DNA from 2 places in the Nocardioides sp. LHG3406-4 genome. Region 2 is predicted to be linked to the other one. Evidence: predicted binding sites of a transcription regulator. Region 2 holds the regulator's gene; the other holds the start of a gene.
What was found. The regulator HrcA, encoded in region 2, represses chaperone genes, less so after heat shock. The targets are predictions, from matches to a motif close to TTGGCACTCGNNNNNNNCGAGTGCCAA.

Region 1: groES (co-chaperone GroES) is a predicted target of HrcA. The motif match lies at 6,075-6,101, and genes of this name have one in related genera.

What each region holds. Positions count from the first base shown of each region.
Region 1 covers NZ_JAFCWV010000006.1:34,047-43,478, forward strand. Annotated here, with positions in the region: gene ACP7BP_RS18810 (SigE family RNA polymerase sigma factor) at 1-4, opposite strand, end outside; gene ACP7BP_RS18815 (S-(hydroxymethyl)mycothiol dehydrogenase) at 149-1,234, shown strand; gene ACP7BP_RS18820 (MBL fold metallo-hydrolase) at 1,243-1,857, shown strand; gene ACP7BP_RS18825 (glycoside hydrolase family 3 protein) at 1,908-3,611, shown strand; gene ACP7BP_RS18830 (glycoside hydrolase family 6 protein) at 3,613-4,812, opposite strand; gene ACP7BP_RS18835 (class I SAM-dependent methyltransferase) at 4,866-6,050, opposite strand; gene groES (co-chaperone GroES) at 6,272-6,565, shown strand; gene groL (chaperonin GroEL) at 6,658-8,277, shown strand; gene ACP7BP_RS18850 (hypothetical protein) at 8,332-9,432, opposite strand, start outside.
Region 2 covers NZ_JAFCWV010000003.1:439,413-448,844, forward strand. Annotated here, with positions in the region: gene ACP7BP_RS13855 (AMP-dependent synthetase/ligase) at 1-842, shown strand, start outside; gene hemW (radical SAM family heme chaperone HemW) at 911-2,128, shown strand; gene ACP7BP_RS13865 (SGNH/GDSL hydrolase family protein) at 2,144-2,950, opposite strand; gene ACP7BP_RS13870 (DUF3097 domain-containing protein) at 3,109-3,960, opposite strand; gene ACP7BP_RS13875 (hypothetical protein) at 4,008-4,220, opposite strand; gene ACP7BP_RS13880 (MBL fold metallo-hydrolase) at 4,263-5,114, opposite strand; gene hrcA (heat-inducible transcriptional repressor HrcA) at 5,184-6,206, shown strand; gene dnaJ (molecular chaperone DnaJ) at 6,261-7,427, shown strand; gene ACP7BP_RS13895 (16S rRNA (uracil(1498)-N(3))-methyltransferase) at 7,427-8,161, shown strand; gene ACP7BP_RS13900 (NUDIX hydrolase) at 8,204-8,656, shown strand; gene ACP7BP_RS13905 (Gmad2 immunoglobulin-like domain-containing protein) at 8,643-9,432, opposite strand, start outside.

The DNA of each region.
Region 1 (9,432 bases), on a different contig from region 2:
CCACGGCTGTCCCCGTCCCTGTCCCCGCTCTGGCGGTGGTGTGCATCCTCGCCTCCCATCCTGCTCCGTGCCGGGTGCTGTCAGTGGGAAGACGCGGGCCTGTCAGGGTGGGTTGCAGAAAACTTCGGCAGCACGAGAGGGTCCAGGCATGCAGCAGGTCAAGGGCGTCGTCGCCCGCGCCAAGGGCGCACCGGTCACCGTCGAGACGATCAACGTCCCCGACCCGGGTCCGGGTGAGGCGCTGGTCAAGGTGCAGGCCTGCGGGGTCTGCCACACCGACCTCCACTACCGCGAGGGCGGCATCAACGACGAGTTCCCGTTCCTCCTCGGTCACGAGGCGGCCGGCGTGGTCGAGGCGGTCGGTCCTGACGTCACCGACGTGCAGCCCGGCGACTTCGTCATCCTCAACTGGCGGGCGGTGTGCGGCCAGTGCCGGGCATGCAGCCGCGGTGAGCCGTGGTACTGCTTCGCCACCCACAACGCCACCCAGAAGATGACCCTCGAGGACGGCACCGAGCTGTCGCCGGCCCTCGGCATCGGCTCCTTCGCCGAGAAGACCCTGGTCGCGGCCGGGCAGTGCACGAAGGTCGACCCGTCGGCCCGCGCGGCCGCCGTGGGGCTGCTCGGATGCGGCGTGATGGCCGGACTGGGCGCCGCCATCAACACCGGCAACGTCGGCCGCGGCGACTCGGTCGCCGTCATCGGCTGCGGCGGCGTCGGCGCGGCCGCGATCGCCGGCTCGGTGCTGGCCGGGGCGAGCAAGGTGATCGCCGTCGACATCGACGACCGCAAGCTCGAGGGGGCGCGCAAGCTGGGGGCCACGCACACGGTCAACAGCACGGACGGCGACCCGGTCGAGGCCATCCAGGCTCTCACCGACGGCAACGGCGCCGACGTCGTCATCGACGCGGTGGGTCGGCCCGAGACGTGGAAGCAGGCGTTCTACGCCCGAGACCTCGCCGGCACCGTCGTACTCGTCGGCGTCCCGACCCCCGACATGCTCGTGCCCGAGATCCCACTGATCGACGTGTTCGGGCGCGGCGGGTCGCTGAAGTCGAGCTGGTACGGCGACTGCCTGCCGTCGCGTGACTTCCCGATGCTCGTCGACCTCTACCTGCAGGGCCGGCTCGACCTCGACGCGTTCGTCAGCGAGGAGATCGCGCTCGACGAGGTGGAGACGGCGTTCGAGAAGATGCACCGCGGTGAGGTGCTCCGCTCGGTGGTGATCTTGTGAAGAACGTCGTGCGCGTAGACCGCGGTGCAATCTCCGGCACCTTCTCGCTCGACGGGGAGACCTTCGACGTCGACAACAACATCTGGGTCGTCGGCGACGACACCGAGTGCGTCGTGATCGACGCCCCGCACGACGTCGACGCCATCGTCGAGGTCGTGGGGGCGCGGCTGATCAAGGCGATCATCTGCACGCACGCCCACGACGACCACGTGCGGGAGGCGACGACGCTGCGGCACCGCACGCGGACGCCGATCCTGCTGCACCCCGCCGACCGGCCGCTGTGGGAGATGGTCCACCCCGACGAGCTGTGGGACGCCGACCTGGCTGACGGCCAGACGATCACCGTGGCGGGCACCGACCTGACCATCCTGCACACACCCGGGCACGCGCCGGGCGCCGTCTGCATCCACGTGCCCGACCTCGGCTGCGTGTTCACCGGTGACACGCTGTTCGACGGTGGTCCGGGGGCGACCGGCCGCAGCTTCAGCGACCGACCCACCATCGAGTCGTCGATCCGCACCGTGCTCTTCGCGCTGCCGGACGAGACCGTCGTGCACACGGGTCACGGGGACGACACCACCATCGGGGCCGAGCGGGCGCGTTCGGACGGGTGGACCGCCTGACCGCACGTTCGCGTCGCGGGACGGGTGGTCACGGGTGGCACGATGGGTCGATGCGTGAGCGCCGTGCCCTGACCTGCCTGCTGGCCTCGGTGGGTCTGGTGGCGGGCCTGCTGGGCGGGTGCACCTCCGACGACACGGGCGAGCCCGGAGCTCTCGTGTCGAGGCGTGCTGCAGCGCCACCGCCGACCCCGGTCGAGCGGCTCGGCCTCGTGCCCGGGTGGGGTCCCACCCCCGCCGAGCTCGAGGAGGCGGCCGGCTTCGTCGAGGACCTCGGCGTGCGCGACCTCGCCGGCCAGGTGATCGTGGCCCGCTGGCACGGCACCCGCGCCCCGACCGGTCTCGTGCGGCGGCTGCACCTCGGCGGCGTGATCGCGTTCTCCGACAACGTCACCTCCACCAACCAGATCCGTCAGGTCAACGCCGCCCTGCGTCGCGCGGGTGACCGGCCGTGGCCGCTGTTCCTCGCCGTCGACCAGGAAGGCGGCGCCGTCGAACGGGTCAAGGGCACGGCGACGAGGTTCCCGGCGTTCATGTCGGCCGGCGCGGCCCGCGACGAGGCGCTGACGCAGGCGGCGTACGCCGCGAGCGGCGCCGAGCTGCGGGGTCTCGGCTTCAACGTCGACCTCGGCCCCGACGCCGACGTCACCGTCGGACGCGCGGACCCGACCATCGGGGCCCGCTCGGCCGGCTCCGACCCGGCGCTGGTCGCGGCGCAGACGGCGGCGGCGGCCCGGGGGTTCGTCGCCGGCGGGATCGTGCCGGTCCTCAAGCACTTCCCCGGGCACGGGTCGGTGCTCGCCGACAGCCACCGCACCCTGCCGGTGCAGGAACGGTCGATGGCGAAGCTGCGGAGCACCGACCTGGTGCCGTTCGCCGACGCCGTCCGATCGGGCACGTCGGCCATCATGGTCGGCCACCTCGACGTCCGGGCCGTCGATCCCAGGGTGCCGAGCTCGCTGTCGCACCAGGTGGTCGACGGCCTGCTCAGGGACGAGCTCGGCTTCGACGGCTTGGCCGTGACGGACGCCCTGGACATGGCCGGGGTGCGGGCCGGCCGGTCACCGGCCGAGATCGCGGTCAGGGCGCTCCGGGCCGGCAACGACGTGCTGCTGATGCCCAGCGATCCGGCGGCCGCGCGGGCCGGCATCGTGCGTGCCGTACGGGAGGAGCGCCTGCCCCTCGATCGGCTGAAGCAGGCCGCGGCGCGGCAGATCGCGCTGCTGCTCCATCACCGCGCCACGGCCGCCCGCGGCGCGAAGCCGGGCTCCGGAGCCACCGCGTCCCGCGCCCTCTCGGCCGCTGCCGTCACGTCGGTCGCCGGACCGTGCGGCGGGCCGCTGCTCGCCGGTGCGGTGGTGCCGGTGGGCAGCCCGGTCGCGGTCGCCAACTTCCGCACCGCGGCCCGGCAGGCCGGGCTCGCGCTGGGCAGGATCACCTACGAGAAGCCGCCCAAGCCGCCCAAGCGCAAGAAGAAGAAGCTGCGCAGGTGGCGCAGGCTCGAGCCCACGCCCGTCTACCACGGCACGCCGATGGCGTTCACCGGGTACCGCGGAGCCGCCTCGTCGGCGCCGATCGTGATCGCCACCGACGCGCCCTACGTCCTGGGCCAGGTCAGCGCGGGCGTCCGGATCGCGACGTACGGCGAGACTCCCGGCGCCATGTCGGCACTGGTCGACGTGCTGCTCGGCAAGGCTCCCGCAACCGGCCGGCTGCCCGTCGTGGTCCCCGGGGCGCCGCGCCGCGGCTGTCAGTGAGTCAGTACGCCGTGCTGCGGGCGAGGTCGAGGGCCCGGTCGAGCTGGAAGGGCTGGTTCTGCATGAAGAGCCACGGCCGACCGAACCACAGGTAGCCGTCGACGTACTGCTGGGCCAGGGCGTTCGCCTTCGCCGAGAGCCCCCACGCCGGGTTGGCGACGTCGGTGGTCGGCGGGATGCCCAGGGTCACGCAGACCCGCTGCGTGGCGGTCTTGCAGACCGGGGCGTGGTCGTAGCAGGTGCCGGTGGCCTTGGCGAGGTTGCAGGTGTCCTTGCGCTGGTACTTCTTGTGGTACTCCCCGGCCTTGAAGCCGCGACCGTTCTGGGTGGTGTTGACGACCACCGTCTTGCCCGGCATCCCGCGCTTGGCCAACAGCTGCGAGACCTGCGCCCCGAAGACGACCTGGCGCTCGGTGCTGTCGTAGTGGGTGCCGTTGAGGGCGATGCCCCGGGCGTACTCCACGCCGCCGCGCACCGCGATCTTCGCCGCCTTCTTCGGGTCGTCCATCGGCCAGTCCGCTGCTCCGACCTCGACGTAGACGCTGGTGTTGGGCAGGGCGCTGAGGACGCGGGTGCCGTAGCTGATGAGCTGGCCGGGCAGCTTCGAGCCCTTCGGTGCGCACAGGACGAACGGGCCGTCCGGCTGCATCACCACGGCGACGTGGGCGGTGCCGATGGTCTCGGCGAGGGCGTCGATCCAGGCCCGGTAGGAGGCCTGCTCAGCTGCCGTGGGCAGCCGGCGGCACGCCTCCTGCTCCCACGGGACCATGCGGAAGACCGAGAGCTGCACGAGCGCCTCGGGGTCGCCGGCCTGGGCGACGGAGATGTAGCGGCCGACGATCTTGCGGACACCGGAGGTGCTGTTCCATGCGCCGAACCACGCGGCCTTGGGCTGGGTCGCCATCTTGGCGAGCAGGTCGCGGTCGGCACCGCTGGCAGCGTTGTAGGCCTCGATGGTCCGGTCGAGGTCGCCGATGCCCCACGTCCGGCCGGCGAGCGGGTTCGCGACCGTGCGGCTGGCGTACGCCGAGGCGTTGCTGGGCTGGGTCCGCACTTTCATCGCGGACTCCGACGCCGGCGGCGTGGCCGGCGTGGCGATGGCGTGCGCCAGGGCCGGGACAGCCAGCACCAGGACAGCTCCTGCGACGAGGGCGGCGCGCGTCAGCACGCGCCTGCTTGCGGGCATGCTCGGTCGCGTCATGTCGAGGACTGTAGGTGCGTTCCCCGATCGCCGCAGGCGGTTGCGAGGAGAGGTCAGAACGGCTGCACGAGCAGTGCGGTGCCCTGCCCCGCCACCCGGGTGAGCACCAGCGTGGCGGTCTGGTCGCCCCTGAGCGCCAGGCGCTTGCGCAGCTCCTCGGGCACGATGTCGACCCCGCGCTTCTTGATGGTGAGGCTGCCGACGCCGCGCTCGCGCAGCGCCGCCCGCAGCGGCTTCTCGCGGAAGGGCAGCTCCTCCAGCACCCGGTACGACGTCGCGAAGGGCGTGCGGTAGGACGCGTCAGAGGTCACGTAGGCGATCTTCTCGTCGAGCAGCCCACCGTCGACGCCGGCCGCGACAGCGGTGACGAGGCCGGCCCGGATCACCGCCCCGTCGGGCTCGTAGAGGAACTCGCCGATGCCGCGCACGGGCCTCGGCCGGCCGGCGTACGGATCGTCCTCGGTGGTGACCGAGGCGAGTCCGCCGGAAGCGATGACGGTGGCGCGGTGGGCGGTCGTGGCCAGGGTCGGCGACCAGAGCGCGGCCTCCTTGACCTCGCCGCGCTCACTGACCCACTCGGCCTCGACGCCGTCGGGCACCAGGTCGTGGGGGATCCCCGGCGCGACCTTGACCACCGCGCGGCCCCTCAGCAGGTCCGTCACGAAGGGCCACGGTGGGGTCCAGCCCTCGGCGTCGAAGACGCGGCCGCGCGCCCCGCGACGAGCGGGGTCGGCGAAGACCGCGCCGAAGCCGTCGACCGCCAGCGTGGTCGCGTCGGCGACCTGCACCGCGCCGCCGAGCCCCAGGGCCGCGAGGTTGGCCCGGGCCACCGCGACCCGCACCGGGTCGAGGTCGACTCCTGCCGCGGTCAGCCCGGCGCGGGCGAAGGCGACCAGGTCGCCGCCGATGCCGCAGCCGAGGTCGAGGACGGTGCCGGCCTCGGCCGCGACCAGCCGGGCGGCCCGGTGGGCGGCGACGCGGGGCCGGGTCGCCTGCTCGAGCGCCTCGGGTGTGAAGTACATGCGCACGGCGTCGTCGCCGAACTTCGCGACCGCCCGGGCCCGGAGCTGGACCTGGGTGAGCGCGGCACTGGCGCGGTCGGGGTCAGGCTCCAGCCTGCGGACCGCTGCCGCGGCCCGCACGGGGTCGGCGTCGGCGTCGACGTAGGCCTCCGTGGCGCGCTCCAGCACCTGCTGCCCGGGGTCGGTGAGCAGCCAGGCGAAGGTGTCGACGTCCATGCACGCATCCTCGCAGGGACCCCGCTGGCACTCAGCGGAGGCGAGTGCTAACGTCTGATCTGGCACTCTCGCCCCGAGGGTGCCAGCGCTTGCGACGACGTACGACCCCCGCGACGGCGTCCGTCATCCGCAGGCTCGAACGTCCCGGGAGCTCCGGCTCCCGTTCCGTCCCAGAAGCCACCCTGCAATGCGTAGGGCACAAGAAAGTGGAGGTCGACATCGTGTCGGTCAACATCAAGCCCCTCGAGGACCGGATCGTCGTCAAGCCCCTCGACGCCGAGCAGACCACGGCCTCGGGCCTGGTCATCCCGGACACCGCCAAGGAGAAGCCCCAGGAGGGCGAGGTCCTGGCGATCGGTCCCGGGCGCATCGACGACAACGGCAACCGCGTCCCGCTCGACGTCGCCGTGGGTGACAAGGTCATCTACAGCAAGTACGGCGGCACCGAGGTCAAGTACGCCGGTGACGAGTACCTCATCCTCTCCGCCCGCGACGTCCTCGCCGTCGTTTCCTGATTCCCGCATCGCCCGGGACGTCATACGGATGGAGCCCACGGTTCCTCGCTCCGTATGACGTCTTCGGGCGATGACTCTTTTAAGGAGCATGCATGCCCAAGATCCTGGAGTTCGACGAGAACGCCCGCCGTGCCCTCGAGCGCGGCGTCGACGCCCTCGCCAACGCCGTCAAGGTGACGCTCGGCCCCAAGGGTCGCTACGTCGTCCTGGACAAGAAGTGGGGCGCCCCCACGATCACCAACGACGGCGTCACCGTGGCCCGCGAGATCGAGCTGGACGACCCGTTCGAGAACCTCGGCGCCCAGCTGACCAAGGAGGTCGCCACCAAGACCAACGACGTCGCCGGTGACGGCACCACCACGGCCACCGTGCTCGCCCAGGCGATGGTGCACGAGGGCCTGCGCGCCGTGGCCGCCGGCTCCAACCCGATGGGGCTCAAGCGCGGCATGGACGCCGCGGCCGAGGCCGTGGGCGACGCGCTGCGCGAGGCTGCCCGGGAGGTGGACTCGAAGGAGGACATGTCCTCGGTCGCCACCATCTCGAGCCGCGACAGCATCATCGGCGAGCTGCTCGCCGAGGCCTTCGACAAGGTCGGCAAGGACGGCGTGATCACCGTCGAGGAGTCCAACACCATGGGCACCGAGCTGGAGTTCACCGAGGGCATGCAGTTCGACAAGGGCTACATCTCGGCGTACTTCGTCTCCGACCCCGAGCGGATGGAGGCCGTCCTCGACGACCCCTACATCCTGCTGCACCAGGGCAAGATCTCGGCCGTGGCCGACCTGCTGCCGCTGCTCGAGAAGGTCATCTCGGCCGGCAAGCCGCTGTTCATCCTGGCCGAGGACGTCGACGGCGAGGCCCTGTCGACGCTGGTCGTCAACAAGATCCGCGGCACGTTCAACGCCGTCGCGGTCAAGAGCCCGGCGTTCGGTGACCGGCGCAAGGCCATGATGGAGGACATCGCGACCCTCACCGGCGCGCAGGTCGTGGCCCCCGAGATCGGTCTCAAGCTCGACCAGGTCGGCCTCGAGGTGCTGGGCCAGGCCCGCCGCGTTGTCATCACCAAGGACAACACCACGATCGTCGACGGCTCGGGTGACCCGGCCGCCGTCGAGGGCCGGGTCAACCAGATCAAGGGCGAGATCGAGTCCACCGACTCCGACTGGGACCGCGAGAAGCTCCAGGAGCGCCTCGCGAAGCTGGCCGGCGGCGTGTGCGTGATCAAGGTCGGCGCCGCCACCGAGGTGGAGCTCAAGGAGAAGAAGCACCGCATCGAGGACGCCGTCTCCGCGACGCGCGCCGCGATCGAGGAGGGCATCGTCCCCGGCGGTGGCTCCGCGCTCATCCACGCCGTCAGCGTGCTCGAGGGCGACCTCGGCCTCACCGGTGACGAGGCCGTCGGCGTGCGCATCGTGCGCAAGTCTGCCGACGAGCCGCTGCGCTGGATCGCCGAGAACGGCGGCGTCAACGGCTACGTCGTGACCACCAAGGTGCGCGAGCTCGGTGTCGGCAACGGCTACAACGCCGCCACCGAGGAGTACGGCGACCTGGTCGCCCAGGGTGTTCTCGACCCGGTCAAGGTCACCCGCTCGGCGCTCGTCAACGCCACCTCGATCGCGGGCATGCTGCTCACGACCGAGACGCTGATCGCCGACAAGCCCGAGGAAGAGCCCGAGCCGGCGGCCGGACACGGCCACGGGCACGGTCACTGACCCTCTGCACCAGCTGCACCAGCTCTGACTGACCCGCCCGGGCGACCGGGCGGGTCAGTCGCATCTCGGCTCCAGCGCGGGTCGCTCCGCAGCCTTCAGCAGGTAGACCGGGCGGTCCCAGCAGCCGAGGCCGTGCAGCTCGTAGCGCTGCTCGACGACCGGCTCCAGCGGCCTCCCCGTGTCGTGCCAGGCGGATGTCGGCACCCAGAGCACCAGCCAGGTGGGGGCGTCCGGGCCGGCGAGCAGGGCTCGCAGGTCCTTCAGGCCCGGGTCGAGCGTGCGCATCGGCAGGCTCCACAGGTGCCGGTACGGCGACCGCAGCCCGCTGGCGAGCACGAGGCTGGGCCGGCCGCCGTACGAGACGATGGTGTCGCCCGGCTCCGACGCCCGGGCGATCGCCTCGCCGGTGCGGACCTCACCGGGCACCAGGGCGCCGACGCGGATCAGCACCGCCCCGACCGTCAGGGAGACCACGGTGGACGCCGCGGCCACGACCACCAGGCGGCGCATCGCGCGTGCCGGACCTCCGTCGAGGGCCAGCAGCATCGCAGCGGCCAGCACGAGACCGGGCACGAAGACGAACAGGTAGGACCGCCAGAAGCTGCCCCCGAGCAGCAGGCCGACCACGTCCGTGCCGACGACGAGGGCGGCCGAGACCGACAGGACCCGGTGCCGGCCGAGAATCCGTCGCGCCTGGACCAGCATCAGCAGGAGCACGAAGCCGCCGCCGGTCGCGACGAAGACCGCGACGAGCAGCAGGGCTCGCGCCGCCGGCGCACCGGGGCCGCCCAGCGCGATGGCGGCCGCGGCATCCGCGCGGAACCCGTACGTCGCGTACCAGAGAGTCTCGAGGCGGACGCCGGAGGCGACCGCCCACCCGGCGGTGGCGATGACCGGGACGGCCGCCCCTACGAGCGCGGCAGCGGCCAGGCGCAGGCCGTGCCCGACCCCGATCCGGCGGTCGAGCACCGAGCCGGTCAGCAGGGCCGCACCGAAGACCAGACCCGCGACCAGGTTCTGCTTGGCGCCGAGGGCGCCGGCGGCCGTCAGGCCCGCACCACAGGCGATGGCCAGCGCGGCCGCGTCGGGCCGGGGCCGGGCCACGGCCGTCAGCGAGAGCCAGAGACTCACCAGCACCAGCGGGATCCCCAGGAT
Region 2 (9,432 bases):
TCCCGCTGAGGATCCAGCACGGTCTCTTCGACAAGCTGGTCTTCAGCAAGATCCGCGACCGGTTCGGCGGACGCGTGCGCTTCTTCATCTCCGGGGCAGCGGCGCTCAACCGCGACATCGCCGAGTGGTTCCACGCCGCCGGCATCACGATCCTCGAGGGCTACGGGCTCACCGAGACCTCCGCCGGGTCCTTCGTCAACCACCCAGACGACAACCGCTTCGGCACCGTCGGACCGGTGTTCCCCGGCTCGGAGGTCAAGCTCGGCGACGGCGACGAGGTCCTGATCAAGGGCCCCGGCATCATGGACGGCTACCACAACCAGCCCGAGGAGACGGCCAAGGCGCTCACCCCCGACGGCTGGCTGCACACCGGCGACAAGGGCTCCCTGGACGCCGACGGCTACCTCACCATCACCGGGCGCATCAAGGAGCTCTTCAAGACCTCCGGCGGCAAGTACGTCGCCCCGCCCGCGATCGAGTCCAAGTTCAAGGCCGTCTGCCCCTACGCCAGCCAGTTCATCGTCTTCGGCGACGAGCGCAACTACTGCGTGGCGCTCGTCACCCTCGACCCCGACGCCATGACGGGCTGGGCCGCGCAGAACGGCCTGGCCGGGGCGTCGTACACGGAGATCGTGCACTCCGAGGCCGTGAAGGCGATGGTCGGCGGCTACGTCGACCAGATGAACGCCCAGCTCAACCGCTGGGAGACGATCAAGAAGTGGCGCCTGCTCGACGAGGACCTCACGGTCGAGTCGGGGGAGATGACCCCGTCGATGAAGGTCAAGCGCAACGTCGTGCAGGACAACCACAAGGCGATCATCGACGAGATGTACGCCTCCTGACCCGACGGCTGCCTCTCACGGCGTGACCTGACGCGGACCGGCCGTCCCAGCTGTGGTGGGATGAGCGGGTGGCCCCCGCACAGCCCTCGGGCGACCCTGCACCTGCGGACGGGTCGCTGCCGGAGAGCGCGCTCGCCGGCGCGGGGGAGCGACCCCTGGGCATCTATGTCCACGTGCCGTTCTGCACGGTCCGGTGCGGCTACTGCGACTTCAACACCTACACCGCCGAGGAGCTCGGCGAGACCCCCGGCGCGTCGCGCGCGACGTACGCCGAGGCGGTGATCGACGAGCTGCGGATGGCTCGGCGCGTGCTCGGGCAGGACGACCGCCCGGTGTCGACGATCTTCCTCGGCGGCGGCACGCCGACCCTGCTCAAGACGGCCGACCTGGGCGCGATCCTGGCGTCGGTGGCCAGCGAGTTCGGCCTCGCCGACGACGTCGAGGTCACCACCGAGGCCAACCCCGACAGCGTGGCGTCGTGGGACCTGGACGAGCTGCGTGCCGTCGGCTTCAACCGGATCAGCTTCGGGATGCAGTCGGCGGTGCCACGCGTGCTCAAGACTCTCGACCGCACCCACGACCCGCTGCGGGTCCCGGCGGTCGTCGAGTGGGCGCGGGCCGCCGGCTTCGACGAGGTGAGCCTCGACCTCATCTACGGCACCCCCGGCGAGTCCCTCGCCGACTGGGAGGAGTCGCTCGATGCCGCGCTCGCCTGCGAGCCCGACCACGTGTCGGCGTACTCCCTCATCGTCGAGGACGGCACCGCGCTGGCTCGGCGGGTGCGCCGCGGCGAGCTGCCGATGCCCGACGAGGACGACCTCGCCGACAAGTACCTGCTGGCCGACCAGCGACTCGGCGCCGGGGGGCTCGAGTGGTACGAGGTGTCCAACTGGGCGCGCCGCCCGGAGAGCCGCTGCCGGCACAACCTCCTCTACTGGACCGGCGGCGACTGGTGGGGCGCGGGCCCGGGGGCCCACTCCCACGTCGGCGGCGTGCGCTGGTGGAACGTCAAGCACCCGAGCGCGTACGCCGACCGCCTCGCGGCCGGCGTCAGCCCGGCCCATGCGCGGGAGGTGCTCGACGACGAGACCCGCCGGGTGGAGTGTGTCCTGCTGGAGCTCCGGCTGCGTGACGGCCTGCCGGTACTGGCGCTCGACCAGCACGGCCGCGGCCAGGTGCGCCGGCTCGTCGACGAGGGCCTGCTCACCCTGCGCACCGAGCGGCTGGTGCTGACCCCGCGCGGCCGGCTGCTCGCCGACGGCGTGGTGCGGGACCTGTTGCCCTGAGACGTCGGGTGCCGGTCATCCCAGCGGCTCGAACCCCATCTCGGTCAGGACGTCGCTGATCACGTCGTTGCCCTTCTGCGAGGGGTGCGTGTAGTCCTCCGCGAGGAGATCGCCGGAGGGTTGGAGGCCGTCCGGACCGTTGAACGCGTGGTAGACGTCGACGCACCCGAAGCCGGCGCTCTCCGCTGTGTCGCACAGCATCGCGTTCCACGCGTTGAGGACCAGCTTGGTGCGCCGGTCCTCCGCCGGGCTCAGGTGGCCCTCCTCCCACCCGATGAAGTCGTTGTAGCGGTTCAGGGTCCGCAGGATGGTCGGGGAGCCCGACCGCAGCTCGGCGACGTCGTGGAAGAGCCTCGCGTACTTCGGGCGGTACGCCGCGGCCGCGTGCCGCGCACAGCCGCTGTCGACCGCGGACCACCGGGGCATCTCGTCGGCAGCCAGCGGGACGCCGCACGGTCGGTCGCTGTTCAGCTCAGTGCTGTTGTGCGCGATCGCGACGACGATGACGTCCGCCTGGCCGAGAGCGTCGGTCAGCCGGCCCATCTCCCCGGTGAGGCCCTCGACGGTCAGGCCCGTGTGCTCGGAGAGGTTCACGACGTCGACGCGCTGGCCGGTGGCTTCCTCCACCTTCGCCGCATAGGTCTCGATGAACCCGATGCAGCCCGAGCAGTCGGTCGAGAGGTTGTAGGGGATCGAGTCGCCGACGACGACGAGTCTCAGGCCTGGCGGCGCCGACGAGGAGGTGGAGGCGGGTTCCGAGGCGACGGCGTCATCCTGCGGATCGTCCGACCCGCACCCGGAGGCGAGAAGCAGCACTGCCACTGACGTCGCCCACGCGAGGAGGTCGCGTGGTCCACGACGGCTGCTGGCGGTGCGGGTCCGGGGTGCCGGGGCCATGACTGAGTGTGCGCCCGGCACTGCCGCGCCTCAACCGGTTTCCCGGCGCCTCGATCTCCCGACCCGATCAGGCCTGAGCAAGCTCAGTCCTGGGTCGTGAAGTCGATGAGCTCCTCGACGCGGCCGAGCAGCGCGGGGTCGAGGTCGGCGAAGGAGTTCACCTTGGACAGGATGTGCTGCCAGGCGCGGGCGATGTCGGCCTGGTCGCGGTGCGGCCAGCCCAGCAGCTGGCAGGTGCCCTTCTTCCAGTCCATGCTGCGCGGCACGTCGGGCCAGCGCGCGATGCCGAGCCGCTCTGGCTTGACCGCCTGCCAGACGTCGATGAAGGGGTGCCCGACGATGAGCACGTGCTTTCCGATGGGCGACCTGGCGATGCCCTGCGCGATCCGGCTCTCCTTCGACCCGGCGACCAGGTGGTCGACCAGGACGCCGACCCGGCGCTCCGGTCCGGGCCGGAAGTCGCGGAGGTGGTCGGCGAGGTCGTCGACGCCTCCGAGGTACTCCACGACCACGCCCTCGATGCGCAGGTCGTCGCCCCAGACCCGCTCGACCAGCTCGGCGTCGTGCCGGCCCTCGACGAAGATGCGGCTCTGGCGCGCCACTCGCGCCTTCACGCCCTGCACGGCCACGGAGCCGGACGCCGTACGCGTGGGGGCCGCGGGAGCCTTCTGACGCAGCGGCGGGGTGAGGATCACCGGCCGGCCCTCCAGGAGGAACCCCGGACCCAGCGGGAAGGTACGGCGCTTGCTCCGGCGGTCCTCGAGCGTGACGGTGAAGAGGTCCCGGTCGACGGCGATGATCTCGCCGCACCAGTCGGTGGTGACCTCCTCGACGACGAGGCCGAGGTCGGCTGGATGCTCCTGGGCTCGCCCGCGCTTGGGCGCCCTCCAGTCGGTCGAGAGCACGTCGGCGCCGTAGCGATCAGGGGAGGTCACCCGCCAACGCTAGGTCGCGCGGGGTCCCAGGTGGCGGTGGCGCGCCGTCAGGACCCGTCGGCTGAGTCGTCGGCGTCCTCGGCCGCGTGCGAGTCCTCGGACCCGTCGGGGTCCTGGGTGGCGTCCATCTCCAGGTCCCGGTCGACGTCGTCGGGGTCGAGCGGCTCGGCCAGCGGGTTGTCCTCGCCCGGCTGGAGATCCTCGGGCAGCTGCTCGTCGGCGATCCCGGCCTGGGGGGTCTCGGCGTCCTGTTCGCTCATGGGTCGAGCCAACAGGCCCAGCCGTCGGGCGTCAACGTCCGTTCAGACGAGAGGGAGCCGTTTCTGGCCGCGGGGCAGCTGCTCGTAGCCACGGCGTAGGGCGGCGGCCAGCCGCTCGCTCGGGAACGGCCACTCGGCCGCCTCGAGCGCCTGGTCCGGGGGTACGCCGCGGTTCGCCAGGTTGCGGATCGCGTCGGCGACCAGACCGATGTCGTTGCGCTGGACCTCGACGAAGTCGCGGTCGACGGGGGCGCCGTGGCCCGGCACGACCGTGCTCGAGGAGGTGGTGAGGCCCAGCACGATGTCCATGCTGTGCGGCCAGTCCAAGGGGAAGCAGTCGTCGCCGTAGACCGGCGGGGCCGACTCCTCGACCAGGTCGCCGGCCAGCAGCACGTCGACGTCGGGGATGCGCACCACGAGGTCGCCGTCGGTGTGGCCGCGCCCCGGGTGCACCAGCTCGACGACGCGGTCGCCGAGGTCGAGTGAGACGGCCGAGGAGAACGTGTGGTCGGCGGCGACCAGCTCGGTGGCCAGCACCTCGTCGCGGTGCGGGTCGTCGGGGTCGTCTGCGTACCTCTGCTTGGTGCGCTCGCCCCACGGGACCGTGGTGGCCGCGGCGTTCTCGTGGGCGTGGATCGCGATGTCGCCGTACGCCGACCGGAAGGCCGCGTTGCCGAAGGTGTGGTCGAAGTGGCAGTGCGTGTTGACGACCGTCGTCACCTCGCCGGCGCCGAGCCGCCGTAGGTCGTCGATGACGCCACTGGCCGCCAGTCCCGAGCTGTGGGTGTCCACCACCAGGAGTCCGCGGTCGCTGCCGACAGCCGTGACGTTGACGTCGAACCACTCGTAGCGCGCCACCCACACGCGCTCGGCCACCTCGATGAAGTCGGACATGCCCGCGAGCCTAGTAGGCTTGGCACTCGCCACGCCTGAGTGCCAGCACCGATCGAGGAGGAGGAGCCCGTGACCGACGACCGCAAGCTCGCCGTACTCCGCGCGATCGTCGAGGACTACGTCGCCACCGAGGAGCCGGTCGGCTCCAAGGCTCTCGTCGAGCGGCACGGCCTGGGCGTCTCGCCGGCCACTGTGCGCAACGACATGGCGGCGCTGGAGGAGGAGGGCTTCATCCACCAGCCGCACACCAGCGCCGGCCGGGTGCCCACCGACAAGGGCTACCGGCTCTTCGTCGACCGGCTCACCACCGTCAAGCCGATGAGCGCCGCCGAGAAGCGCGCCATCTCGACCTTCCTCGACGGCGCCGTCGACCTCGACGACGTGGTGCAGCGCTCGGTGCGGATGCTCTCGCAGCTCACCCGGCAGGTCGCCGTCGTGCAGTACCCCACCCTCTCGCGCAGCACGGTGCGGCACGTCGAGCTGGTCGCGCTGGCTCCCGCGCGGCTGCTCGTGGTGCTGATCCTCTCCACCGGCCGGGTCGAGCAGCGCCTGGTCGAGGTCGACGGCCAGCTCGACGACGACGTGCTCGCCATCCTGCGGTCGCGCATCGCGCGAGCGGTCACCGGTGAGCGCATCGCCGACGCCATCGCCGCCCTCGGCGCCATCTCCAGCGCGCCGGGCGATGAGCCGGTCGGGCTGGTCGCCGCGGTGGTCGAGACGCTCACCGACGCGATGTCCGACCACCGCAGCGACGAGCGGGTGGCGGTGGGCGGCGCAGCCAACCTCGCGCGGTACGGCGACTCGTTCGACACCTCGGTCAGACCCCTGCTCGAGGCGCTCGAGGAGCACGTCGTGCTGCTCAAGCTGCTCGGTGAGGCCAGCACCGGCGGTGCCGTGACCGTGCGGATCGGTCACGAGGGCCCCTACGCCGAGCTCTCCTCGACCAGCGTGGTGGCCACCGGCTACGGCCCGGGCGACGACGCCGTCGCCAGCCTCGGCATCGTCGGGCCCACCCGCATGGACTACCCCGGCACGATGACGGCGGTGCGTGCCGTCGCCCGCTATGTCTCGCGCATTCTCGACGAGGCCTAGCCTCGAAACCCGGGCCCGGAAGCTGGCCTCCAGAAGTTAGGAAGACGGACAAACGTGAGTCAGGACCTCTACGAGCTCCTCGGTGTCGCCCGCGACGCGGATGCCGACGCCATCAAGAAGGCCTACCGCAGGCAGGCCCGGCAGCTGCACCCGGACGTCAACCCCGACCCCGAGACGCAGGAGCGCTTCAAGGAGGTGTCCCGCGCCTACGAGGTGCTGTCGGACCCCCAGAAGCGCGCGGCGTACGACCGCGGCGCAGACCCGTTCGCCGGCGGTGCCGGGGGCTTCGCGCAGGGCGCCGGCTTCTCGTTCACCGACATCATGGACGCGTTCTTCGGCGGGCAGGGCCAGGGCGGCCAGACCCGCGGGCCGCGGCCGCGCACCCGGCGGGGCCAGGACGCGCTGATCCGGCTGGACATCGACCTCGCCGAGGCGGCGTTCGGCGTCACCAAGGATCTCAAGGTCGACACCGCCGTGGTCTGCACGACCTGCCACGGCGAGGGCACGGCGCCGGGCACGAGCCCGATCACCTGCGAGACCTGCCGCGGTGCCGGCGAGGTGGCGCAGGTGCAGCGCTCGTTCCTCGGCGAGATCCGGACCCTGCGCCCGTGCGCCGCCTGCCGCGGCTTCGGAACGCTCATCCCCGACCCGTGTCGCGAGTGCTCCGGCGACGGACGGGTGCGGTCGCGTCGCACCCTGAAGGTCAAGATCCCCGCGGGCGTCGACTCCGGCACCCGCGTCCAGCTCACCGAGCAGGGCGAGGTCGGCCCGGGCGGTGGTCCGGCCGGTGACCTCTACGTCGAGATCCAGGTCGATTCGCACCCGACCTTCACCCGGGCGGGCAACGACCTGCACTGCACGGTCTCCCTGCCGATGACCGCGGCCGCGCTCGGCACCACCGTGACGCTGCCGCTGCTGGAGGCGGATCTCGAGTCGGCCGAGGACTCCGAGCTCGTCACCACCCTCGACCTCGACCTCAAGGCCGGCACCCAGTCCGGCACCGAGCACCTCATGCGCGGGTACGGCGTGCCTGGCCTGCGCGGCGGCCGGGGCGACCTGGTCGTCACCGTCGTCGTCGAGACGCCCACGCGCCTCGACGACCGACAGGAGGAGCTGCTGCGCGAGCTGGCGGCGATCCGCGGCGAGGAGTCGCCCGAAGGCACCGTGCGGGCGACGCACAAGTCGGTCTTCGGCCGGCTGCGCGACGCGTTCAACGTCTGATGTCGCTGCCGGTCCACCTCGTGCCGTCCCTGGCCGGGGTGCGTCCCGGCAGCGCCGTCGAGGTGACGGGTGACGAGGCCCACCACGCGGTGGCCGTACGACGGCTGCGGGCGGGGGAGTTCGTCGTTCTCACCGACGGCGCCGGCACGGCGGCGACCGGTGAGGTGACCTCGACCGGCAAGCGGGTCTTCGCAGTGACCGTCACCGACGTGGCGACACCGCCGGAGCCGGCGCCCGCCGTCACGGTCGTGCAGGCACTGCCCAAGGGCGACCGAGGCGAGCTGGCCGTCGAGATGCTCACCGAGATCGGGGTCGCCCGGATCGTGCCGTGGGCGGCCACGCGCAGCGTCGCGGTGTGGCGCGGTGACCGGGCGGCCAAGTCAGTGGCGAAGTGGCGCGCGACGGCCCGGGAGGCGGCCAAGCAGGCCCGCCGCGCGTGGTTCCCCGACGTGGCCGAGCTCGCCGGCACAGCGGCGGTGGTCGAGCTCGTGCGCGCGGCCGACCTGGTCGTCGTACTCCACGAGGAGGCGGAGCGATCCCTGCCCGACGTGGGCGCCGCGACGTCCGTCGTGGTCGTGGTGGGACCGGAGGGCGGGCTCACCGACGAGGAGGTCGCGGCGTTCGTCGGGGCCGGAGCCGTGTCCGTCCGGCTGGGTGCCGAGGTCCTGCGTACGTCGACCGCCGGCGTCGCGGCGGTGGCCGCCCTGCTGGCCGGCACGCCGCGCTGGCGCTGAGCGCTCGCCGAGCGGCCGGCAACGCTGCCCTAGGGTCAGACCGTGGCAGCGCGTCCTGAGAGGTCGAAGGTCCTGTGCTACATCGTCAGGGACGCTCGCCTGCTGGTGTTCCGCCATGTCGACGAGGACTGGGACGAGAGCGAGCTCCAGGTCCCCGCCGGCACCGTCAAGGCCGGGGAGACAGCACAGCAGGCGGCGCTCCGTGAGGCGACCGAGGAGACGGGGCTCAGCGGCCTCCGCGTGGTCCGGCACCTGGGCGAGTGCCGCTACGACATGGCGCCGTACCGCGACGAGGTGCAGCACCGTCAGGTCTTCCTGCTCGCGCTGGACGGGCCTGCGCCGGAGCGCTGGCTCAGCCAGGAGGACGACCCCGACGACGCCTCGGGGGCGCACCGCTTCGAGTGCTACTGGCTTCCCGTCAGCCAGTGCCACTCGCTGTCGGCCGGACACGGTGCGCTGCTCGGACGCCTCTGGGACGAGATCACTCGACCGTGACGTCCTTCGAGTCCGTCATGGCGCCGACGCCCTCGGTCCCTCCCGTCGGGTCGTCGGTCGTCGCCCAGATGGTGTAGTCGCCCGGTGCGACGCCGGCCAGGTCGATCGAGAGCTCGAACGGGAACAGCTTGTCCTCCATCCAGCCGTCGGCCATCCACACGCCCTTCTTCACGACCTCGTCGCCACGCCGCAGCTCCCAGCCGCTGCTGGCCTCGAAGCTGTTGGCCACACCGGAGAGCTTCATCGTGCCGCTGACGGTGGCGCCCTGCTCGGGGGTGGTGATGTTCATGTGGCTGAGCGCTTCGAGGACCGGCGCGTTGGTGACCGGCTCGGCCGTCGGGACGCCGTACACGGTCTGGGCGCGTGCGTCGTCCACCATGAACTGCACCGGTGCCCGGCGCTGGGCCACGGCCTGCACGGTGTAGACGACCTGCTGGACCGCGGCCGTCGCCTCCGCCCTGGACATGCCGGGCTTCGCGGCACTCATGGAGTCGTCCGCGAAGCGCACCGAGATCACGTCGCCGTCGTCCTCGACCCCGTCGAAGGAGCCCGCCCGCCAGGCGGTGCGGTAGTCGGGGTCCTTCGGCGTGCCCGAGAGCAGCTCGAGGGCGGACGTGAGGGAGACGTCTCCCGCTTGGAACTCGCGGTAGAGCCGCGGGCCGCCGCGATCGGTGTCGCCGATGAAGTACAGCGGGACGGCCCCCGCCTCCGCAGCCGGGGAGGACGGTGACTCGCTCGGGTCCTGCGACTGGTCGGCCGAGGGCTGCGCAGGCGTC